2 linked regions of the Bacillus pumilus genome follow. The protein of the gene in region 2 interacts with the protein of the main gene of each other region in a pairwise test. Links are inferred from orthologs where the notes say so. Each region holds a gene or a part of one and is shown on either strand. Other genes may lie near its edges.

Region 1 (9,527 bases), 960 kb from region 2 along the record:
TGAAGGGGGGATTGTCTGTGTCTGTACGATGAAAAAATCATCTTTTTCGAAAAAAACGGGCTTCTGTTCGTCTGTTTCTGCTGCCTTGCTCATATGTTTGCGGTTTCTTTGCGGTGCTTGGCGGTCAAGAAGCGTGCTAAAATATGTAATATTAGACCGAAAAGGAAGGGGTTTTTTCGGAACATGGGGAAGGTTCTTTCTTCACATGTAGGTATGAAAATTAATGAATGGTATCGAATGATACGGCAGTTCAGTGTTCCAGATGCGGAAATCCTGAAAGCAGAAGTAGAAGCGGAAATTGAACGGATGGAAGAGGACCAGCATTTACTGATTTATTATCAGCTCATGTGTTTTCGGCACCAGATCATGCTTGACTATATACACCCTTCAAAATATCAACCTTTCTCAGTATCTAATCTTGTCGATAAAATCGAAAACTCCAATCATGAGCTATCTGATATGCTGCATTATTACCATGCATTTTTTCGTGGCATGCATGAGTTTAGTCAAAAAGAATATTTAGAAGCCGTCAAATATTACCGAGTGGCAGAAAAACAGCTGTCTATGGTATTTGATGATATTGAGCAGGCTGAGTTTCATTTTAAAGTAGCAGAAGCCTACTATATTATGAAGCAAACGCATGTCTCGATGCATCATATTTTAAAGGCGCTGGAAATATACGATCAGCATGATGCTTATTCAATTCGCATCATTCAGTGCCTGTTTGTGATTTCAGGAAACTATCAAGATTTAAAACGAAAAGACCGGGCACTGCCTCATTTAAAAAAGGCAAAACAGCTCGCATCACAAATCGATCACCCGCGGATATACAGTTCAGCGCTTTATAATTTAGGGAAATGTTATGGGGAACTGGGCTACCTTGAGGAAGCAGAACGCTATTTAACAGAATCGGCTGATATTGCCAGTAAAGAGCAACTTCCCACGCTTCCACATACGCTCTATACGCTGGCAAAACTGCTTTTTAGACAAAATGAACAAGGAGCAGCATGCCGCATATTAGAAGATGGAAAATTAGCTGCAAAGAAGCATGAAGACCAGCTGTTCTGTCATATGTTTGAGTATCTAGATGCTTTATATGTTCAAGAAATGAATGAAGAACAACTGCAAAAAACCATTGATTATTTGGAAAAACTTAGCCTATACTCTTATATAGAGGATATCTCACTAGAAATTGCGACAGCCTTAGAAGCCTCTCAACAATACCAGAAGTCCAACCAGTATTATCAGAAATTATTATGGGCTCAAAATCAAATCCAAGAAGGAGAGTGTCTGTATGAATTCTAAGCAACGTTCGACAGTTGAAGAGAGAAACCAAACGTGAAACAAAAAGCGGGCCTGATGGCCAGCTTTTTTTATGTAAAAAAAGAAGTCAGAGATGCAGTTCGTGACCATGAATGCTGAATGAATCATTAAAAAGCGGGCAATTTAATCTGTAAGAATGTTCTGTGGAGGCGGTCAAATGAGAGGGTTGCATGTCTTGCTGTGTATATTACTGCTATGCACGTTTGTTCCTAATAAAATAGAAGCTCGAACATTAAAAAGAATCGACCTAGAAAAAACAGGACGAGCTTTTTGGGACATGAGACAGGAACGAAAAAAGATTGCACTGACCTTTGATGATGGACCTCATCCAGTGTACACGAATCAAGTCTTAGACGTGCTGAAGGAGCATCAAGTGAATGCCAGCTTTTTTGCTATAGGCAGCCGGATTCATACATATCCAGACATTGCGAAACGAATCGTAGGCGAGGGAAATGAGCTTGGCAACCACACGATGAATCATACGTATTTTGACCTGTTATCTTCAAAGGAGATCAAGCAGGAGCTAAAAGAATCAGCGGCTCATATCGCTTCACTTCAGCCTGGTGGGCCCTTATTATTTCGTCCTCCTGGTGGCCGCTTGACGATGAAATCTTTCCGGATTTTGTCTAAACAAGGATATGATGTGGTCATGTGGTCCTTTACGCAAGATCCGAAGGACTGGTCAAGACCAGGCTCACACAAAATTGCGAGCAGGATTATTGATCACATTCAAGGCGGCGATATTATTCTTTTGCATGATGGTGGGGGAAACCGGAAGCAAACGGTTGAAGCACTGAAACAAGTAATACCTGAATTAAAGGATCGAGGATATGAATTTGTTAAAGTGAGCGAACTACTGCATCATGACAAAGCGTATGTACCAGTTCAACTGCAATAGGAGATTCGTCAAAAACAGTCATTCATTGAAACCAAAAGTCTTGTCGTTTACTATATGAAGAGGGCTTTTGGAGGTGAATGTTGTGAAGAAATATGTTGTCCTTTTCATCCTACTTTGTGTCGCTGCTGGGTGCTCAAAGCCAGAACAAGAAAGTGTCATTGCATTTGGCGACAGCAATACAAAGGGATCAAACTGGGACTTTCGAGATTATCCAACATCTGAAAAATGGGTGAATCTCATGAAAAACGTCGAGCGCGGTCAAATTCAAGTGAAGAACGCAGGAATTGGCGGGCAGACGACTGAAGATGCGAAGCTGCGCTTTGAGCAGGATATTTTAAAGCAGAAACCAACTTACGTCCTCATCATGTTTGGGACGAATGATGCGGCGATTTTAGACGGGAAACATCCCCGAGTGACGAAAAAAAGGTTTAAAGAAAACGTAACCTACTTCATTTCTGAGAGTAGAAAAGCAGGCATTACCCCGATTCTCATGACCTGTGTACCTGTTGTAGAAGGCGGAAAAAAGGGCTTGTATTATTACTCTAGGTATAAGTCATCTTATTTTGCTGAGAGAGGCGGGGCAAGAGCTTGGCAAAATTCCTATAATGATATCACGAGAGAAATAGCCAAGGATCATCAAGTACCGCTTGTCGACAACTGGAAAGCGTTCATCCGAGAAGCAGGCGAAGATAGTGACAATGCGTTGATTCAATCAGGTTTGATCGACCCTTCTGGCAATCATATGACGCCAAAAGGGGCAAGAATCATTTATAACGAAATCAAAGAGCGTGATGTCATCAAACATTTTTAAATGATGGCCATCTGCCTAAACAAGATCATCCATTTAGCATAGTCTAACAGTATATCTTCCTAGAAGGAGGTAACTGATATGTGGGGATGCCCTTATCCTTACCCTGCGTGTTCGCCTTATCCAGCTCAAGGAGCAGGAATCGGTTACGCTTTTCTTGTTGTATTCCTTGTGGTTATTTTGGTCGTAGGTGGAGGGTTATGGTTTTGGAATGAACAGCCTTGCAAATAAGACACCTCTTCTTTACTTGAGAAGGGGTGTTTTTTACGGAAAATAGTAGTAAGCCTATAGCGCAAGTGATATAATATCAGTCACCTGAGTTTAAAAAAGAGAATGCTCGGGAGGCATGGTTCCTGTGATATGGAATTAAGAGGAAACAGAGAGCATATGCCCGAGCGAACGTCTTTTCATTTCTGTCTCAATTAATTCAATGAAGTCGCGATTTAAGTTCATTTCATTTGCTTTATAATACGATTCTATAAGTAAATCATCTGACAGCTTTTTCATACTAGAAACCCATATGATGGGAAAAACACCTCCCCTGAAAAAGTTGGCATAAAACTTGAGGAAAAGACATATCATCATAGGTTGATCGAATGTCTCTGAAGTACCTTTAATCTACCATGAATGGGAAACAAGAACAATCGTTCTGTTATCCACATGGTGAAGTGGATAACTTGTGGGTAGAGTGTTTATAATTGAATGAAAGCGTGATGAAATATAGGTGGATAATGTGTGTAAAATTATCCACAACTGTTGAAGGTCCTCGTCATATGTCGAAAACTTTTTCATTGTATTCGATAGACAGACAAATTGTGATTTGATTCGACACTATCGCTGAAAAACCAATGGAAGAAAGGGTGCAAATTGTGCTAAAGAAGTATTTCTTACCGGATGAATTTGTGAAAAGCATTTTCCACATTTCACCGCAAAAACTAAAAGAACGAAATGTAAAAGGAATTATTACCGATTTAGATAACACACTAGTAGAATGGGATCGTCCAAGTGCGACGCCCCGCTTAATTGAATGGTTTCAAGAAATGAAGGATCACGGGATACAAGTGACGATTGTATCGAACAATAATGAAAAAAGGGTCAAGCTTTTTTCTGAACCAGTTCATATTCCGTTTATTTATAAAGCGAAAAAGCCGATGGGAAGAGCTTTTAATAAGGCCGTCGCTGATATGCAATTGAAAAAAGAAGATGTGGTTGTCATTGGGGATCAGCTCATGACCGATGTTCTAGGCGGGAATCGTCACGGCTTCCATACGATTTTGGTCGTCCCTGTTGCTGCCTCAGACGGATTTATCACTAAGTTTAACAGGCAGATTGAACGCAGAATTTTAGGAGCCTTAAAGCGTAAGGGCCACATTCAGTGGGAGGAAGAGTAATAATGGAAAAGGTTGTTTGTATTGGCTGCGGTGTAGCCATTCAGACGGAAGATAAAGATCAATTAGGATATGCGCCGGCAGCATCTCTATTGAAAGAAGATGTGATCTGTCAGCGCTGTTTTAGGTTAAAGAACTACAATGAAATACAAGATGTTTCTTTAACAGAAGACGACTTTTTAAATATATTGCACAGTATCGGAGAGACAGATTCTCTGATTGTCAAGGTCGTTGATATTTTTGACTTTAACGGAAGCTGGATTAATGGGCTGAGTCGTATTGTCGGTGGTAACCCGATTTTACTCGTCGGCAACAAAGTAGATATTTTACCGAAATCCGTGAAAAAAGATCGTTTAATTCATTGGATGAAACGGGAAGCGAAAGAAAACGGATTGAACCCGATCGATGTTTTCTTAATCAGTGCAAGCAGAGGTCAGGGCGTACCTGAGGTGATGGAAGCGATCGATCATTACCGCGAAGGAAGAAATGTCTATGTCGTCGGCTGTACGAATGTTGGGAAATCCACATTTATCAATCGAATCATCAAAGAAGTATCTGGTAAAGAGAACGTGATCACCACATCCCAATATCCAGGTACAACACTTGATGCCATTGAGATCCCGCTTGATGACGGATCTGCTCTATTTGATACGCCGGGCATTATCAACCGTCATCAAATGGCGCACTATGTCAGTAAAAATGACTTGAAGATCTTAACGCCGAAAAAAGAATTGAAACCGAGAACGTTCCAATTAAATGAAGCTCAAACGCTTTATTTTGGCGGGCTTGCTCGATTTGATTATGTAAAAGGCGGCAGAACGTCATTTGTCTGCTATATGCCAAATGAGCTGAACATACACAGAACAAAGTTAGAGAACGCAGATGATTTATATGAAAAACATGCCGGTGAACTGCTATCACCGCCATCAAAAGAGGGGATGGAAGATTTTCCTCCACTCGTTCCACATACCTTTACCATTGATCAGCCGAAAATGGATATCGTCTTCTCAGGCTTAGGGTGGATCACGGCAAATGATGCAGGTAAGCAAATCAAAGTCTATGCGCCAAAAGGCGTGCATGTGTTTATGAGACGTTCGTTAATTTAAATGTTCAGAGGGGGAGAGACCTTGAAACCTTTATACGGAGTAATCGGTAACCCTGTTGGCCATTCAATGTCTCCGGATATTCATAATGCAGCATTAAAGGATGCTGGAATTGATGGACATTATCATGGCTTTCAAGTAGAAAATGATGACCTGAAAGATGCCATTAGCGGTATGAAAGCCTTAGGAATCAGCGGCTTTAACGTCACTGTTCCGCACAAGGTAGACATCATGCAGTACCTGGACAAAATTGATGTGACAGCTGAACGCCTGCGTGCAGTCAATACGGTGCGGCTCGAAGGAGGTCAGCTCGTCGGGTACAACACAGATGGGGAGGGCTTTCTTCATTCATTGCTTGAAGCCTTGGATCAGCCTTTATCAGAGCTGTCATTTCTAATGATTGGTGCTGGCGGAGCGGCAAATGCGATTTATACGACAATCGCTGACTATGCACCGAAAAGCTTTGATATCACCAATCGTACCATTGAAAAAGCGGAGGCTTTAATTGAAAGTGCAAATGGGAACTTCACTTCTAGTGCCATTACATTAAAGACGGCGGAAGAGCAGCTTGGGGAATATGATGTCATCATCCATACAACCTCAATTGGTATGCACCCGAATGTTGAAGAAACCCCGATTTCTTTAGTAAACGCAAAAAAAAACAGCGGTTGTTTGTGATATTGTGTATAATCCAATAGAAACAAAACTGCTCAGAGAAGCAGCCGGGTTAGGTTTGAAAACAGTAGATGGTGTCGGCATGTTTGTTGGACAAGCAGCTAGAGCCTTTGAACTGTGGACAGGCATCACGCCTGACGCAAGAAAAATGAAGTCAATTGTGATACAGAAATTAGGAGGAACACCATGTTAAAAGGGAAACAAAAACGTTTTTTACGTGCAAAAGCACATCATTTATCACCTATTTTTCAAGTAGGAAAAGGCGGGGTAAATGACAATATGATCAAGCAAATTTCCGAGGCGCTTGAAGTAAGAGAATTGTTAAAGGTCAGCATATTACAAAACTGCGACGAGGACAAAACGGAAGTTGCGAAAGCACTTGTCAAAGGTGCAAAAGCTGAACTTGTTCAAACGATCGGAAATGTGATTGTCCTTTATAAAGAATCAAAGGAAAATAAACAAATTAAGCTGCCGTAAAGGTGGATGTGATATGAAAAAAATAGGGTTGTTTGGCGGTACGTTTGATCCTCCTCATAATGGGCATTTGCTGATGGCAAATGAAGTGCGTTTTCAAGTAGGGCTTGATGAAATTTGGTTTATCCCAAATCACAAGCCTCCTCATAAAACAGACCGGAAGCGAGCAGATAGTCGTCACCGGGTGAAAATGGTGGATGCGGCGATCCAGTCAAATCCACATTTTCGATTGGAGCTCATTGAAATGGAGCGAGAGGGTCCATCTTATACAGTAGATACGGTGGAGCTTTTAAAGAAGCATCATCCTGAAGATGAGTTCTTTTTTATGATTGGAGCGGACATGGTCGAGTATTTGCCAAAATGGCATCGGATAGATGATTTGCTTCAGATGATTACTTTTATTGGGATGAAAAGACCGGGTTATACCCGAAATACGACATATCCTCTTTTATTTGCAGATGTTCCAGCTTTTGATGTATCATCGACATTGATTAGGCAGCGAATCATGCAGGAAAAACCTGTCGATTATTTGATACCGAAAGCTGTTGAGCGTTATATAAAGGAGCATCACTTATATGAATCGTGAAGAAGCATTAAGCTGTGTCAAAGAGCAGTTAACAGAGCATAGATATACACATACACTCGGGGTTATGGAGACAGCTATTTCTTTAGCGGAACGGTTCGGTGCAGATGTGAAAAAAGCAGAGATCGCCGCTATTTTTCATGATTATGCGAAATTTAGACCAAAGGATGAAATGAAGGGGATTATCCAGCAGGAACAGATGAACCCTCTATTGCTGGAATATTCGCCCGAGCTTTGGCATGCCCCGGTTGGTGCCTATTTGGTTAAAAAGGAAGCAGCTATTAACGACCAAGATATTTTAACGGCCATTGAATTTCATACATCAGGCAGACCAAACATGACATTACTTGAAAAGGTCATTTATGTCGCTGATTATATCGAACCAGGACGTCATTTCCCTGGTGTTGAAGAAGTAAGAGAGTTAGCAGAGCAAGATTTAGATAGCGCACTGATTCAGTCACTAAAAAACACGATCAGCTTTTTATTGAAAAAGAACCAGCCAGTCTATCCAGATACGCTTGCGACTTACAACTCACTTGTGCATAAGAACAATTAAGGAGGAATTTGGATGGATTCATCATCAATTTTAAACGTCGCGGCAGGAGCATGCGATGATAAACGGGCTGAGGATATTATTGCCCTTAATATGCAAGGAATCTCACTTGTTGCCGATTATTTTCTCATTTGTCACGGGAACTCTGATAAACAAGTGCAGGCCATTGCAAGAGAAGTAAAACATCTTGCAGAGGAAAGTGGAATCGAAGTGAAGAAGATGGAGGGCTTTGATGAAGCAAGATGGGTATTGATTGATCTTGGTGATGTCATTGCTCATGTGTTCCACAAAGAAGAAAGAGGATACTACAACCTAGAGAAGTTATGGGGAGATGCGCCGAGAGAAACGCTTTCACTTGGCATTAACTCATGATTTATCAAGGGTTTGCAGGTGTGTATGACGAGCTCATGACACATGCACCTTATGATGAATGGGTTCAGTGGATCCAGCAGAATATCAAACCGAATGCTGCCATTATTGATGTTGGCTGTGGAACTGGAGAGATTTCTCTTCGGTTAGCTGAAAAGGGTCACGCAGTCACAGGAATTGACCTCAGTGAAGAAATGCTGGCTTTCGCGCAGCAAAAAGCACAGGCGAAAAAGCAGTCCATTCAATTTTTACATCAAGATATGAGAGAGCTGACGGGTTTTGAGCAAGTCTTTCAAGCGGCGGTTATATGCTGTGATTCCTTGAATTACTTAAAAAACGAAAATGACGTCAAAAAAACCTTTAAAAACATGTTTCAGCTTTTAGAGGCAGATGGGGTTTTACTCTTTGATGTTCATACTCCTTATAAAATGGAAGAGGTATTCCCAGGTTCGACTTATGCCGATCAAGATGAAGAGATCAGCTATATTTGGCAGAGTGATAAAGGGGATGACATGTATTCGGTCATTCACGATTTAAGCTTTTTTGTAAAGGACGGAGACGTGTATCAGCGTTATGATGAGACACATGAACAGCGTACATTTCCATTTGAGACCTATGCGGCGTTCCTTGAGTCCGCTGGCTTTGAACAAATAGAAGTGACCGCTGATTTTACAAATGAAGCGCCCAGGGAATTCGCCGAAAGATATTTCATTTCAGCTAAGAAGCCAAAAACCATCGTTTAATGGAACGATGGTTTTTTAAAACCCTTTTTTCGCTTGTTGCAGAGTTGATTAATTTCTGCGATCATCAGTAAACACACTTGGCGGATATTGATGCGCAACCGCTTCAAGATCTTCATCGAATTTTTCATGGGTGTTTTGAAAAAGGCGGTGGAACATATCTTGAACACCTGCTTCAAGTGCTTTAATCCCTTCACCCGTAACGCCGCCTTTTACACACACTTTGTCTTGTAGTGTCGGAAGGGTATAGACTCTTTTTTCAATCAAACGGCCAAGCCCTACAAGCATATCTTCTGATAAGGTGGTGGCTTCTTCTTTAGAAATATCTGTTTCTTCAACGGCTGCTTCAATCATTTTCTGAACGAGGAAGCTGATAAAGGCAGGACCGCAGCTGACGATATCTGACGCCGCTCTTGTAATCGAATGATGAATTTCGATAGGTGTTGAAATGCAGGAAGCTAATTGTCTTAACGCTGTTTTCGTCGCGACATTACATGACGATCCAAATGTTAAAAGTGACGCACCTGATAAAGCACGGTTCGTAATGCTTGGAATCAGCCTGGCTGTTTGACAAGGAACGATATCCTGAAGCTGTTCAGGATGAACCGGACTT
Region 2 (9,480 bases):
CAATCGACAGTATTCATTCACAGATCAATGAAATGACAGAAGAACAACAGAAGATGAGTGACTCCATTCAAAGTATTGCGGCAATTTCTGAAGAATCTGCAGCTTCAGCTGAGGAAGTGCATGCGTCTACAGATGAACAAGTTCAAGCGTTAGAAAGAACGAAAACTTCGACTGAACTGCTGAACGAATCAAGCCAGGCGCTCCATCAGGCGGTTGACCGATTTAAAGTGTAATCAAGCAGAAAGGAACCTTGCGACGTGAGCAAGGTTCTTTTTGTATGATAAAATAAAGCAGAGGAGGTGTTGACATGAATGTCAATTTATCTGGAAAAAAAGCATTGGTCGCTGCAAGCAGTCAAGGTATCGGAAAAGCGATTGCCTTTGCTCTAGCAAAAGAGGGAGCAGAAGTCATGCTTTCAGGAAGACATGAGCACACGCTGAAAGAAACGGTGAAAGAACTATCTCCGCTTGTAAAAGGAAAGCTGACTTATCAAGTATGTGATGTGTCTGACGCGCAGCAAATCAAGGCGTTAGTTCAAGCGGCAGCTGGTGATGAGAAGTGCTTAGACATTCTTGTGAACAATACAGGCGGTCCTAAAACAGGGACACTTGAAACCTTAACAGATGAAGACTGGATGGAATCATTTCAGCTTCATTTACTCAGTTATATTCGATTATTAAAAGAGGCCTTGCCTTATTTGAAAAAACGCGGTGCACGCGTGTTAAACATTGCGTCTATGTCAGTAAAAGAACCGATCCCAGGCTTGATGCTGTCAAATACGTTTAGACCGGCTATTGTCGGCTGGACAAAAACAGCCGCTCAGGAGCTTGCCAAGGATGAAATTTTGATCAATACGTTAGCCCCTGGGAAAATTGAAACAGACCGCGTCAAACAGCTCGACAAGCACCGCGCGCAGGCAGAGCACCAAACGGTTGAAGAAATCAAAGCACAGGCTGAACGTACGATTCCGCTTGGCCGTTATGGACAGCCAGAGGAATTTGCAGCATATGCAGCCTTTCTTTTATCTGAAGCCAATACATATATGACAGGTCAAACACTTATCATTGATGGTGGATTGACAAAGTCTCTTTAAGGAGGAACAAGTGATGACACAAATCAAAACAGTTGGTTTTATTGGAATTGGTGTAATGGGACGCAGTATGGCTGAACATTTAATGGATGCAGGTTATGAAGTTCTCGTTTATACAAGAACAAAAGCGAAAGCAGATGCACTCATTCAAAAAGGCGCATCATGGAAGCCGGAAGTGAAGGAAATTGCACAACATGCAGATGCTGTCATCACAATGGTAGGATATCCATCAGATGTAGAAGAAATCTATTTAGGTGAAGAGGGGCTTGTGGCACATGCTACGCCTGGTACTTATCTGATAGATATGACGACATCGAAGCCTCAGCTGGCAAAAGAAATTGAAGTGAAAGCGAAAGAAAAAGGGCTGTTTGCATTAGATGCACCAGTTTCTGGCGGAGACGTAGGTGCAAAAAATGCAACGCTTGCGATTATGATTGGCGGAGAAAAATCAGCCTATGAAGCGTGTTTGCCCTTATTTGAGAAAATGGGCGAAAACATTCAATATCAAGGACCTGCAGGAAGCGGCCAGCATACCAAAATGTGTAACCAAATTGCGATTGCAGCAGGCATGGTAGGTGTCGCAGAGGCTATGGCCTATGCCGAAAAATCAGGACTTGATCCAGAGCACGTGCTCAAAAGCATCACAACGGGTGCGGCAGGAAGCTGGTCCTTGTCAAACCTTGCACCAAGAATGTTGAAAGGTGATTTCGAGCCAGGGTTCTACGTGAAGCATTTTATTAAAGATATGGGCATTGCACTTGAAGAAGCAGAGCTGATGGGAGAAGAGATGCCTGGGCTCTCACTTGCGAAGTCACTTTATGAGAAGCTGCGTGAACAGGGCGAAGAAAATAGCGGCACACAAAGTATATATAAATTATGGGTGAAATAAAAAAGCCTGTCCTACTTCGGGACAGGCTTTTTAGATAACTTATTTTCCGATGAATTGCTGTGTCCAGTAGTTGCCAGATTTCACATAACCAACACCGATATGTGTATAGTTTTTGTTTAAGATATTGGCTCTATGACCTTCACTGTTCATCCAAGCAGTCACCACTTCTTGTGGAGATCTTTGACCTTGGGCAATGTTTTCACCCGCTGTTTTGTAAGTGATCCCGAATTTCTTCATTTGATCAAATGGAGATCCGTAAGTTGGGCTTGTATGAGAGAAATAGTTTTTATCTTTCATATCTTGAGATTTTGCACGAGCAGATTTGCTTAGCTTTGAATCAACAGAAAGTGCTTTTAATCCTTGCTTTGCACGCTCTTTGTTTGTAAGCTCAACGACTTCTTTTTCAAATGCATTCAAGCTGCTGTCTGCTTTTGCTGTCGTTGTGTCTTTTTGATCAGCTTTTGTATTGTTGTTTGTATTTTGTTTTGCTGGCGCACTTGGTTTAGAAGCAGTAGGTTTTTTCACTGATTCTTGTTTTTGTTCATTTTTTGCTTTGTTTACTTCTTTCACCACTTTTGTGCCAGTAACAGGTTGACCGCTTTTGATCAGCTTGTTTAAAAGAGCTTCGATCTCTTTTTGATTCGACTTGCTTAGCTTGTTTACATCTGAAGAGATATGTAATTTTGTAGCTAATGTATGAAGATCAATGGTTTGATGCTGTACATGTATTACTTGTTTCAGGTTAAGCTCCTTCGCATCAGCTGAATGTCCCCCAGTGAACGTGATGAGTGCAGCAGCCGTTAGCGCTGAAAAAAAGAATGATTTCTTCTTCATATTGTAACTCCTCCTAAAATCTTTGTTTTGTTTTCTCACAGAAAATCATAACATGGACTTTTTGTTATAAACGTACCAGCATCCTCCATTGACAATGCCTGTTTGTCATTTTTGTTAAAGTCACAAAAAAACCCGCCTCATATCAAAGGATAGGGAATTCTTCCATTTAATGAAAACGACATAAACATACCAATATTTTAAAGTGTTAGTATATTTTTTTGCATAATAGGGATTGACAGCTTTTTTTCACTTGTTTCGCTGTAACAACTATTACAAAAGTGTTACAATAATGAGTGGTAATTGTAAAAGATTGAAAGGATGAGAGGAGCTACATAAGTGGGAGAGAAACAGCATCAAGGTGGTGCCGAGCAGAAAAAATTCAAGCGCCGGAACGCCTGGAGGATTAATCTCTTTTTCTTCGCTGTCTTTAGTTTGTTTGCTGTGCTTGTGATCAAGCTTGGTGTGCTGCAAATCGTCAATGGTGAGGATTATAAAAAGCAGGCTAACCGAACAGAGGTCAAAACAGCATCATACCCTTCTCCGAGAGGAAAAATGTATGACGCGAGAGGAAGAGTCGTCGTTGATAATGAAAGTGTACCTGCCATCGTTTATACATCAGAAAGCGGTGTGAAAGCGAAGGATAAGATTAAGGTAGCAAGAAAACTTGCGACTTATATAAAAATGGATACTGATTTTTTGAGAGAGCGTGACATTCGAGATTTTTGGCTGGCAAGCCATCCGAAAGAAGCGGATAAGCTCATTTCAAAAGCAGAGCAAAAGAATCTTAAAGCAAAAGATGTCTATCCGCTTCAAGTAGAGCGCGTGCCTAAGAAAGAAGTTAAGGCGATCGAAAAAGATGCAGAGGAAAAAGCAGTTGCAGCGATCTATCGTCGATTTACAGGCGGATATGCCTTTGAGCCTCAAATCGTGAAAGCAATGGACCCCAATGAAGAGAAAAAAGGGGACGAAAAAGTTGCTTTACTCGATGAAACAAAAGAGTCAAAGCAGACATCATCTGTGAGTTTGACCTATGAAGAGATTTCACTTGTGTCAGAGCATCTTGATGAACTGCCTGGTGTGAATGTCATCAATGATTGGACAAGAAAATATCCGTATGAGAAGACCCTTTATAATGTACTTGGCGGTGTGACCACACCAGAGCAAGGGATTATAAAAGAGCGTGAAGATTACTATATGGCAAGAGGCTACTCACGTAATGACCGAGTAGGGAAGAGCTATTTAGAGTATCAATACGAGGATTTTCTGAACCCGGAGAAAGCGACTGTTCAATATACTCAGGTTGGCGGGAAGCTGCTCGATGAAATCAAGCGGACAGAGGGACGAAGAGGACTTGATCTTGCACTGACATTTGATATGGAGCTGCAAAAGGAAGTCGACAAGATCGTCGAATCAGAGCTTAGATCCGCTAGTGCGAGAAACTATATGATGGACCGTGCATTTGTCGTGATGATGGACCCTAACACTGGGGATGTTCTTGCGATGTCTGGCAAGAAAATGGACGGCAGAGACGTCACTGATTATGCCATCGGAACATTTACGACCCAGTACGAAATGGGCTCTGTTGTCAAAGGAGCTACTGTACTTGGCGGTTATCAGGACGGAATGTCGCACAACCAATCCTATATGGATACACCGCTCTATTTTGCAGGAAGTGGTGGAAAGCCGAAACAGTCATACAAAGTTCTTGGATGGGTCAATGATCTTCAGGCTCTCCAAAAAAGTTCCAACGTCTACATGTTCCAAGTAGCGATGAGAATGGCGGGCATCATTTATCAAAAGGATGGTCCGTTACCGGCAAGACCTGAGCACTTGCAAAAAATGAGAAACTACTATGCGCAATTTGGTCTTGGCGTGAAAACAGGGATCGATTTGCCGCAGGAATCAAGCGGGATGCAGACGCATCCGAAGACGGTCGGCGGACTTTTGCTCGATGAAGCAATTGGCCAGTATGACACGTATACACCGCTTCAAGTTGCCCAGTACATGTCAACGATCGCTAATGGAGGAAATCGCGTTCAGCCAAGAGTGGTGAAAAGCGTTCACCTTCCAACAAAGAAGGATGAAGTAGGCCCAGTCGTGAAAAAATATGAGCCGAAGGTATTGAACACGATTAACAACTCGAAAGCAGATATTGACCGCGTCAAAATGGGACTGAAAATGGTCACATCGACCGGCGGTACTGCCGCAGGCCGTTTTGGTCAGCATGATGTCTCAGGAAAAACAGGGACGGCCCAAACCTTTTACTACGGTGCCAACCGCAGCTGGTGGGGAAACCCCACTTACAATTTAACCTTTGGAGGATATTATCCATCGTCCAATCCAAAAGTAGCTTTTAGTGTCGTGACACCTTATGTCTCAGACAAAGATTCCGTCATTAAAACCATCCCAAGTAAAATTATTGATAAGTACGTTGAATTACAAAAGAAATACGAAAAGCAGTAAACAGCAGAGAGCACATCAAGAGAATGTGCTCTTTTTTGCTGAAAATATGGACGTTTCCCTCGATGACGGAAGGAAAATACGGGTTTTCTAGCGAATCTTTTTTATACATCAATCTAAGGACAACCCTAAAAAATGAAAAGGAGGGTCGGACGACGATGGAACAAAAAATGAAAGATTCGAATCAGCTTTATTCGAATATCGATTTACATGCCGTTCTTTCTTCTAATGGCCGCTTTCTCTACATTTCTTCTAACTGTAAGCAGCTTTTGCTTTATGAACAAAAGGATTTACTAGGGTGTTTTTTGAAAGACTTTGTTCATACCGAAGATCAATTTCTCGTCGAGAGTTATTTCTACAATCAGCACATGCTAGAGATTTCCCACTTTAGGCTGCTTAGAAGTGACCTAACAGCTGTATGGATTGAAGCTAGTATTGATTTTGTTGCTTGTGATGCGTTAGACAGTGAATTAAGTAGAGAAATGATCCTAAAAATGAGGGTGCTGGACGCTGAACCGCAAAAAGCAGCATTTCAAACAACATCAGAAGTGTCAGAACAGTCGTTAGGCAGTCTGCCGGCTTTCCAACATGTCAGTGAAGCTGAACAATTGATTGCCATGCTGCCAAATCCGTTATGTATTACGATTTTAGGGGAAATTGTTTATGCGAATGATGCGATGCTTCAATTAATGGGGGTAAGTACAAGAGATGACATGATCGGCAAAACTGCATTTGACTTTATTGCTGAGGAGTACCATGACATTGTGAGAAGCCGAATTACAAGGCTGCAACAAGGTCTTCCAGTCGGAATGATTGAACAGATATGGAAGCGGAAAGATGGAAGCAGCATCCATATCGAAGTGAAGTCATCACCAACGATCTATCAAAGTCAGCGGGCAGAGCTTTTGCTGTTAGTAGACATCTCATCCCGTAAGAAATTCCAAACCGTTCTGCAAAAAAGCCGGGAGCGTTATCAGCTGCTCATCCAAAACTCCATTGATACGATTGCGGTCATTCACGATCACAAATGGGTGTTTATGAATGAATCAGGCATTAAATTATTTGAAGCCGAGCATTACGATAAATTAATAGGAAAAGATATTTTCCATCAAATCCATTCCTGTGACCAGCAAAAAGTGAAAAAAAGCATATCACGTATTATTGAAAGAGCATCAGATTCTGAGATTGTCACGATGAGCTGTCATACGTTTAAACACAAACTGATTTATACAGAAATGGTGTGTATCCCAACTACATTTTTTGGAGAAACAGCCGTTCAAATTATTTTAAGAGATATATCCGAACGTAAGCAGACAGAAGAGCTCATGCTCCGGTCTGAAAAATTATCGATCGCAGGTCAATTGGCTGCGGGCATTGCACATGAGATCAGGAACCCATTGACTGCCATCAAAGGCTTTTTGCAGCTCATTAAACCGAAAACGAAAGATCGGGATCAATATTTCGAGATTGTTTTCTCTGAACTGAGCCGGATAGAAATTATCTTAAGCGAGCTGCTCATGCTGGCAAAACCGCAGCAAACGGCATCGATGCAGACACTTGATTTGAAAAAAATCATCAGCGAAGTCACGGCTTTATTAGAAACACAAGCGAACTTAAATGGCATTTTAATGAACACGAGTGAAATAGAAGAGGATCTCCTGATGAACGGGGATCAAAATCAGCTCAAGCAGGTGTTTATCAATTTAATCAAAAATGCCGTAGAATCCATGCCGGACGGAGGGAAGGTTGACATTACGGCCAAAGCAGAAAGAGATGGAATTCACGTCACCATTCGTGATGAAGGGGTTGGCATTCCTGAATCGGTCATGAAGCGAATAGGAGAGCCCTTTTTAACGACAAAGGAAAAAGGGACTGGACTTGGCCTTATGGTGACATTTAATATTTTAGAAAATCACAACGGGACGATCCGTGTGGATAGTCATCCCGAAAAGGGCACCGTATTTCACATCATGTTTCCTGCAAAATAAAAACAACGGCAGGAGAGCCGTTGTTTCAGTCTGTTAAATGAATAGAACGCTTTTCAAGAACGAATTGTTCTAGGCGGTCAAGTCCTTCTTTCAGTGTTTCAAGTGAATAAGCATAGGATAGACGCACATACCCCTCGCCGAGTGGAGAGAAAGCAGACCCTGGTACGACAGCAAGTCTTGTACTTTCTAACAGCTCCATACAAAAATCAAAGGAACTCATCCCAAACGATTCAATGGATGGAAAAATATAAAAAGCGCCAGAAGGCTTAATGACCGGAAGCCCCATAGAAATGAGCCGATCGTATACATAATCGAGCCTTTTCTTATATTGCTCTCTCATGATGAGTGCATCATCCACACCATTTGTCACAGCTTCAAGTGCCGCCTTTTGTGAGACAGCCGAGGCACAAGACACGTTATATTGATGTACTTTTAATACATGTTTAGCAATTGGAGCTGAAGCAAATAAAAAGCCAATTCTCCAACCAGTCATGCTATGAGACTTAGACAGTCCGTTAATCACAATGGTCTGTTCCTTTAAGAAAGAAGCGATTGAATGATGCGGCCGGTCAAATGTCAGCTCGCTATAGATTTCATCGGATAAAATAAAGATGTCTTTTCCTTCAAGGAGCTGGGCAATCTCTTTCAATTCTTCTTCTGAAAGCGTGACACCAGTTGGATTTGAAGGATAAGGAAGCACAACACACTTTGTTTTTTCCGTTAATGCATCCTCAATCAGCTTGGCATTTAATTTAAAGCCAGCATTCGTTGTGTCGATATGTACGGGCTTCCCCCCGCACATTCGAATGATCGGTTCATAGCCAGGGTAGACAGGTCCAGGTAAAATCACTTCATCACCCTCTGACAAAATGGTTCGAAACGCAGCATCAATCGCTTGACTTGCACCTGTCGTCACAATGATCTCTGACTCTGCATCATAATCAAGGTTGACTTTCTTCTTGATGTAGTGCTGGATTGCTTGTCTTAGCTCTAGGAAACCAGCATTATGAGTGTACGAAGTGAAATTCTCGTCAATGGCTGCTTTTGCAGCTGTTTTGACATGATGCGGCGTATAAAAATCGGGCTGGCCTATCGTCAAAGATACGACATCCTCATATGACGATACGAGATTTGAAAATGTTCGAATGCCTGAAATTTCAATATCCTTTACTCTTGGATTCAGCAAATGCTCCATTTCTCATCACCTTAAAAATTTATGTTTTTATCCTATTTTACCATTCACTGCATAAATGTCACCTGCGAAAGGCACTGGATATCATTATCTGTAGTCTATTCTCCTATTCATCACAGCATGAGTGATATATTGAAGAAAGAGCAACATTTATTATAGCGTAACCTCACGAGAAAATACAGGCTGCGATAACATGATTAGAAAACGGCAAAACGGTGTAAACTGAAAGAACGTGAGAATCAGGGTCATGGGAATTGCTTTCATAGACATACGATCTCCTAAAGGAGGACGATAAATGGAACAATCAGCGAAGACATCAAAAATAGCGTTTCTATCCGTGATGAGTAACACATTTGTTGTCATCTTAAAAATCATTGTAGGTCTGCTCACTGGATCTGTTGCGGTTTTATCAGAAGCCATTCATTCTTTTCTCGATTTAATGGCATCTTTTATTGCATTTATCTCTGTTCGTATTTCAAGAAAGCCAGCAGATTCTAAACATCCTTATGGACATGGAAAAGTCGAAAATATTTCTGGAACGATTGAGACCTTACTGATTTTCGTTGCGGGCATTTGGATCATCTACGAATGTGTTCACAAATTAATGCATCCAGAGCCAGTCAAGCTGCCTGTACTTGGCATTGTGGTGATGCTATTAGGCGCGATCATCAACTTTATCGTATCGAAGGTTGTGAACAAAGAGTCGGAAAGGGTCCATTCTGTCGCCATGAAATCGAATGCATTGCACCTGTTAACAGATGTGTATACGTCATTAGGGGTCGCATTCAGTTTATTGCTTGTCGCATTAACCGACTGGTATTTCTTAGATCCGATCATTGGAATGATACTTGCTCTCTTTATTATGCGTGAAGCATTTAAACTCATGAAAGAAGCCTTCCCGCCGCTCGTAGACGCCCGGCTAACGCCCGAGGAAGAACAATCGATCGAAGCAATCATTCAAGGATTCAGTCAAGAATTCATCGAATATCATGACTTTCGAACAAGACGATCCGGTGCAGAGGAATAT

What was found.
Region 1: the proteins of CKW02_RS06800 (region 2) and CKW02_RS11880 interact in binary tests that used the Bacillus subtilis proteins (3 or more experiments, as listed by UniProt). The link is inferred for Bacillus pumilus from one-to-one orthologs.

The regions. Positions count from the first base shown.
Region 1 is NZ_LT906438.1:2,308,948-2,318,474, reverse strand. What follows is about bases 1,967-4,886. They hold CKW02_RS11880 (sporulation histidine kinase inhibitor Sda), read right to left. Parts: upstream 3,537-4,886; coding sequence 3,396-3,536; downstream 1,967-3,395. Other genes in these bases: yqeH (ribosome biogenesis GTPase YqeH), read left to right, coding at 4,423-4,886; CKW02_RS11875 (YqeG family HAD IIIA-type phosphatase), read left to right, coding at 3,899-4,420; CKW02_RS11885 (SGNH/GDSL hydrolase family protein), read left to right, coding at 2,304-3,032; CKW02_RS11890 (polysaccharide deacetylase family protein), read left to right, coding at 1,967-2,221. Outside these bases: CKW02_RS11895 (Rap family tetratricopeptide repeat protein), read left to right, coding at 184-1,305; more of CKW02_RS11890, read left to right, coding at 1,481-1,966; more of yqeH, read left to right, coding at 4,887-5,523; ribosome assembly RNA-binding protein YhbY, read left to right, coding at 6,382-6,672; CKW02_RS11855 (nicotinate-nucleotide adenylyltransferase), read left to right, coding at 6,686-7,255; bis(5'-nucleosyl)-tetraphosphatase (symmetrical) YqeK, read left to right, coding at 7,245-7,808; rsfS (ribosome silencing factor), read left to right, coding at 7,821-8,177; CKW02_RS11840 (class I SAM-dependent DNA methyltransferase), read left to right, coding at 8,174-8,917; late competence protein ComER, read right to left, coding at 8,966-9,527. UniProt on the Bacillus subtilis protein: Mediates a developmental checkpoint inhibiting initiation of sporulation (by preventing phosphorylation of spo0A) in response to defects in the replication initiation machinery.
Region 2 is NZ_LT906438.1:1,351,637-1,361,116, forward strand. Bases 4,974-7,846 are described here. They hold CKW02_RS06800 (PAS domain-containing sensor histidine kinase), read left to right. Parts: upstream 4,974-5,431; coding sequence 5,432-7,261; downstream 7,262-7,846. Other genes in these bases: CKW02_RS06795 (peptidoglycan D,D-transpeptidase FtsI family protein), read left to right, coding at 4,974-5,276; CKW02_RS06805 (aminotransferase A), read right to left, coding at 7,287-7,846. Outside these bases: CKW02_RS06775 (methyl-accepting chemotaxis protein), read left to right, coding at 1-233; CKW02_RS06780 (SDR family oxidoreductase), read left to right, coding at 308-1,093; CKW02_RS06785 (NAD(P)-dependent oxidoreductase), read left to right, coding at 1,107-1,979; CKW02_RS06790 (CAP domain-containing protein), read right to left, coding at 2,019-2,813; more of CKW02_RS06795, read left to right, coding at 3,150-4,973; more of CKW02_RS06805, read right to left, coding at 7,847-8,456; CKW02_RS06810 (cation diffusion facilitator family transporter), read left to right, coding at 8,749-9,480. UniProt on the Bacillus subtilis protein: Phosphorylates the sporulation-regulatory proteins spo0A and spo0F. It also autophosphorylates in the presence of ATP.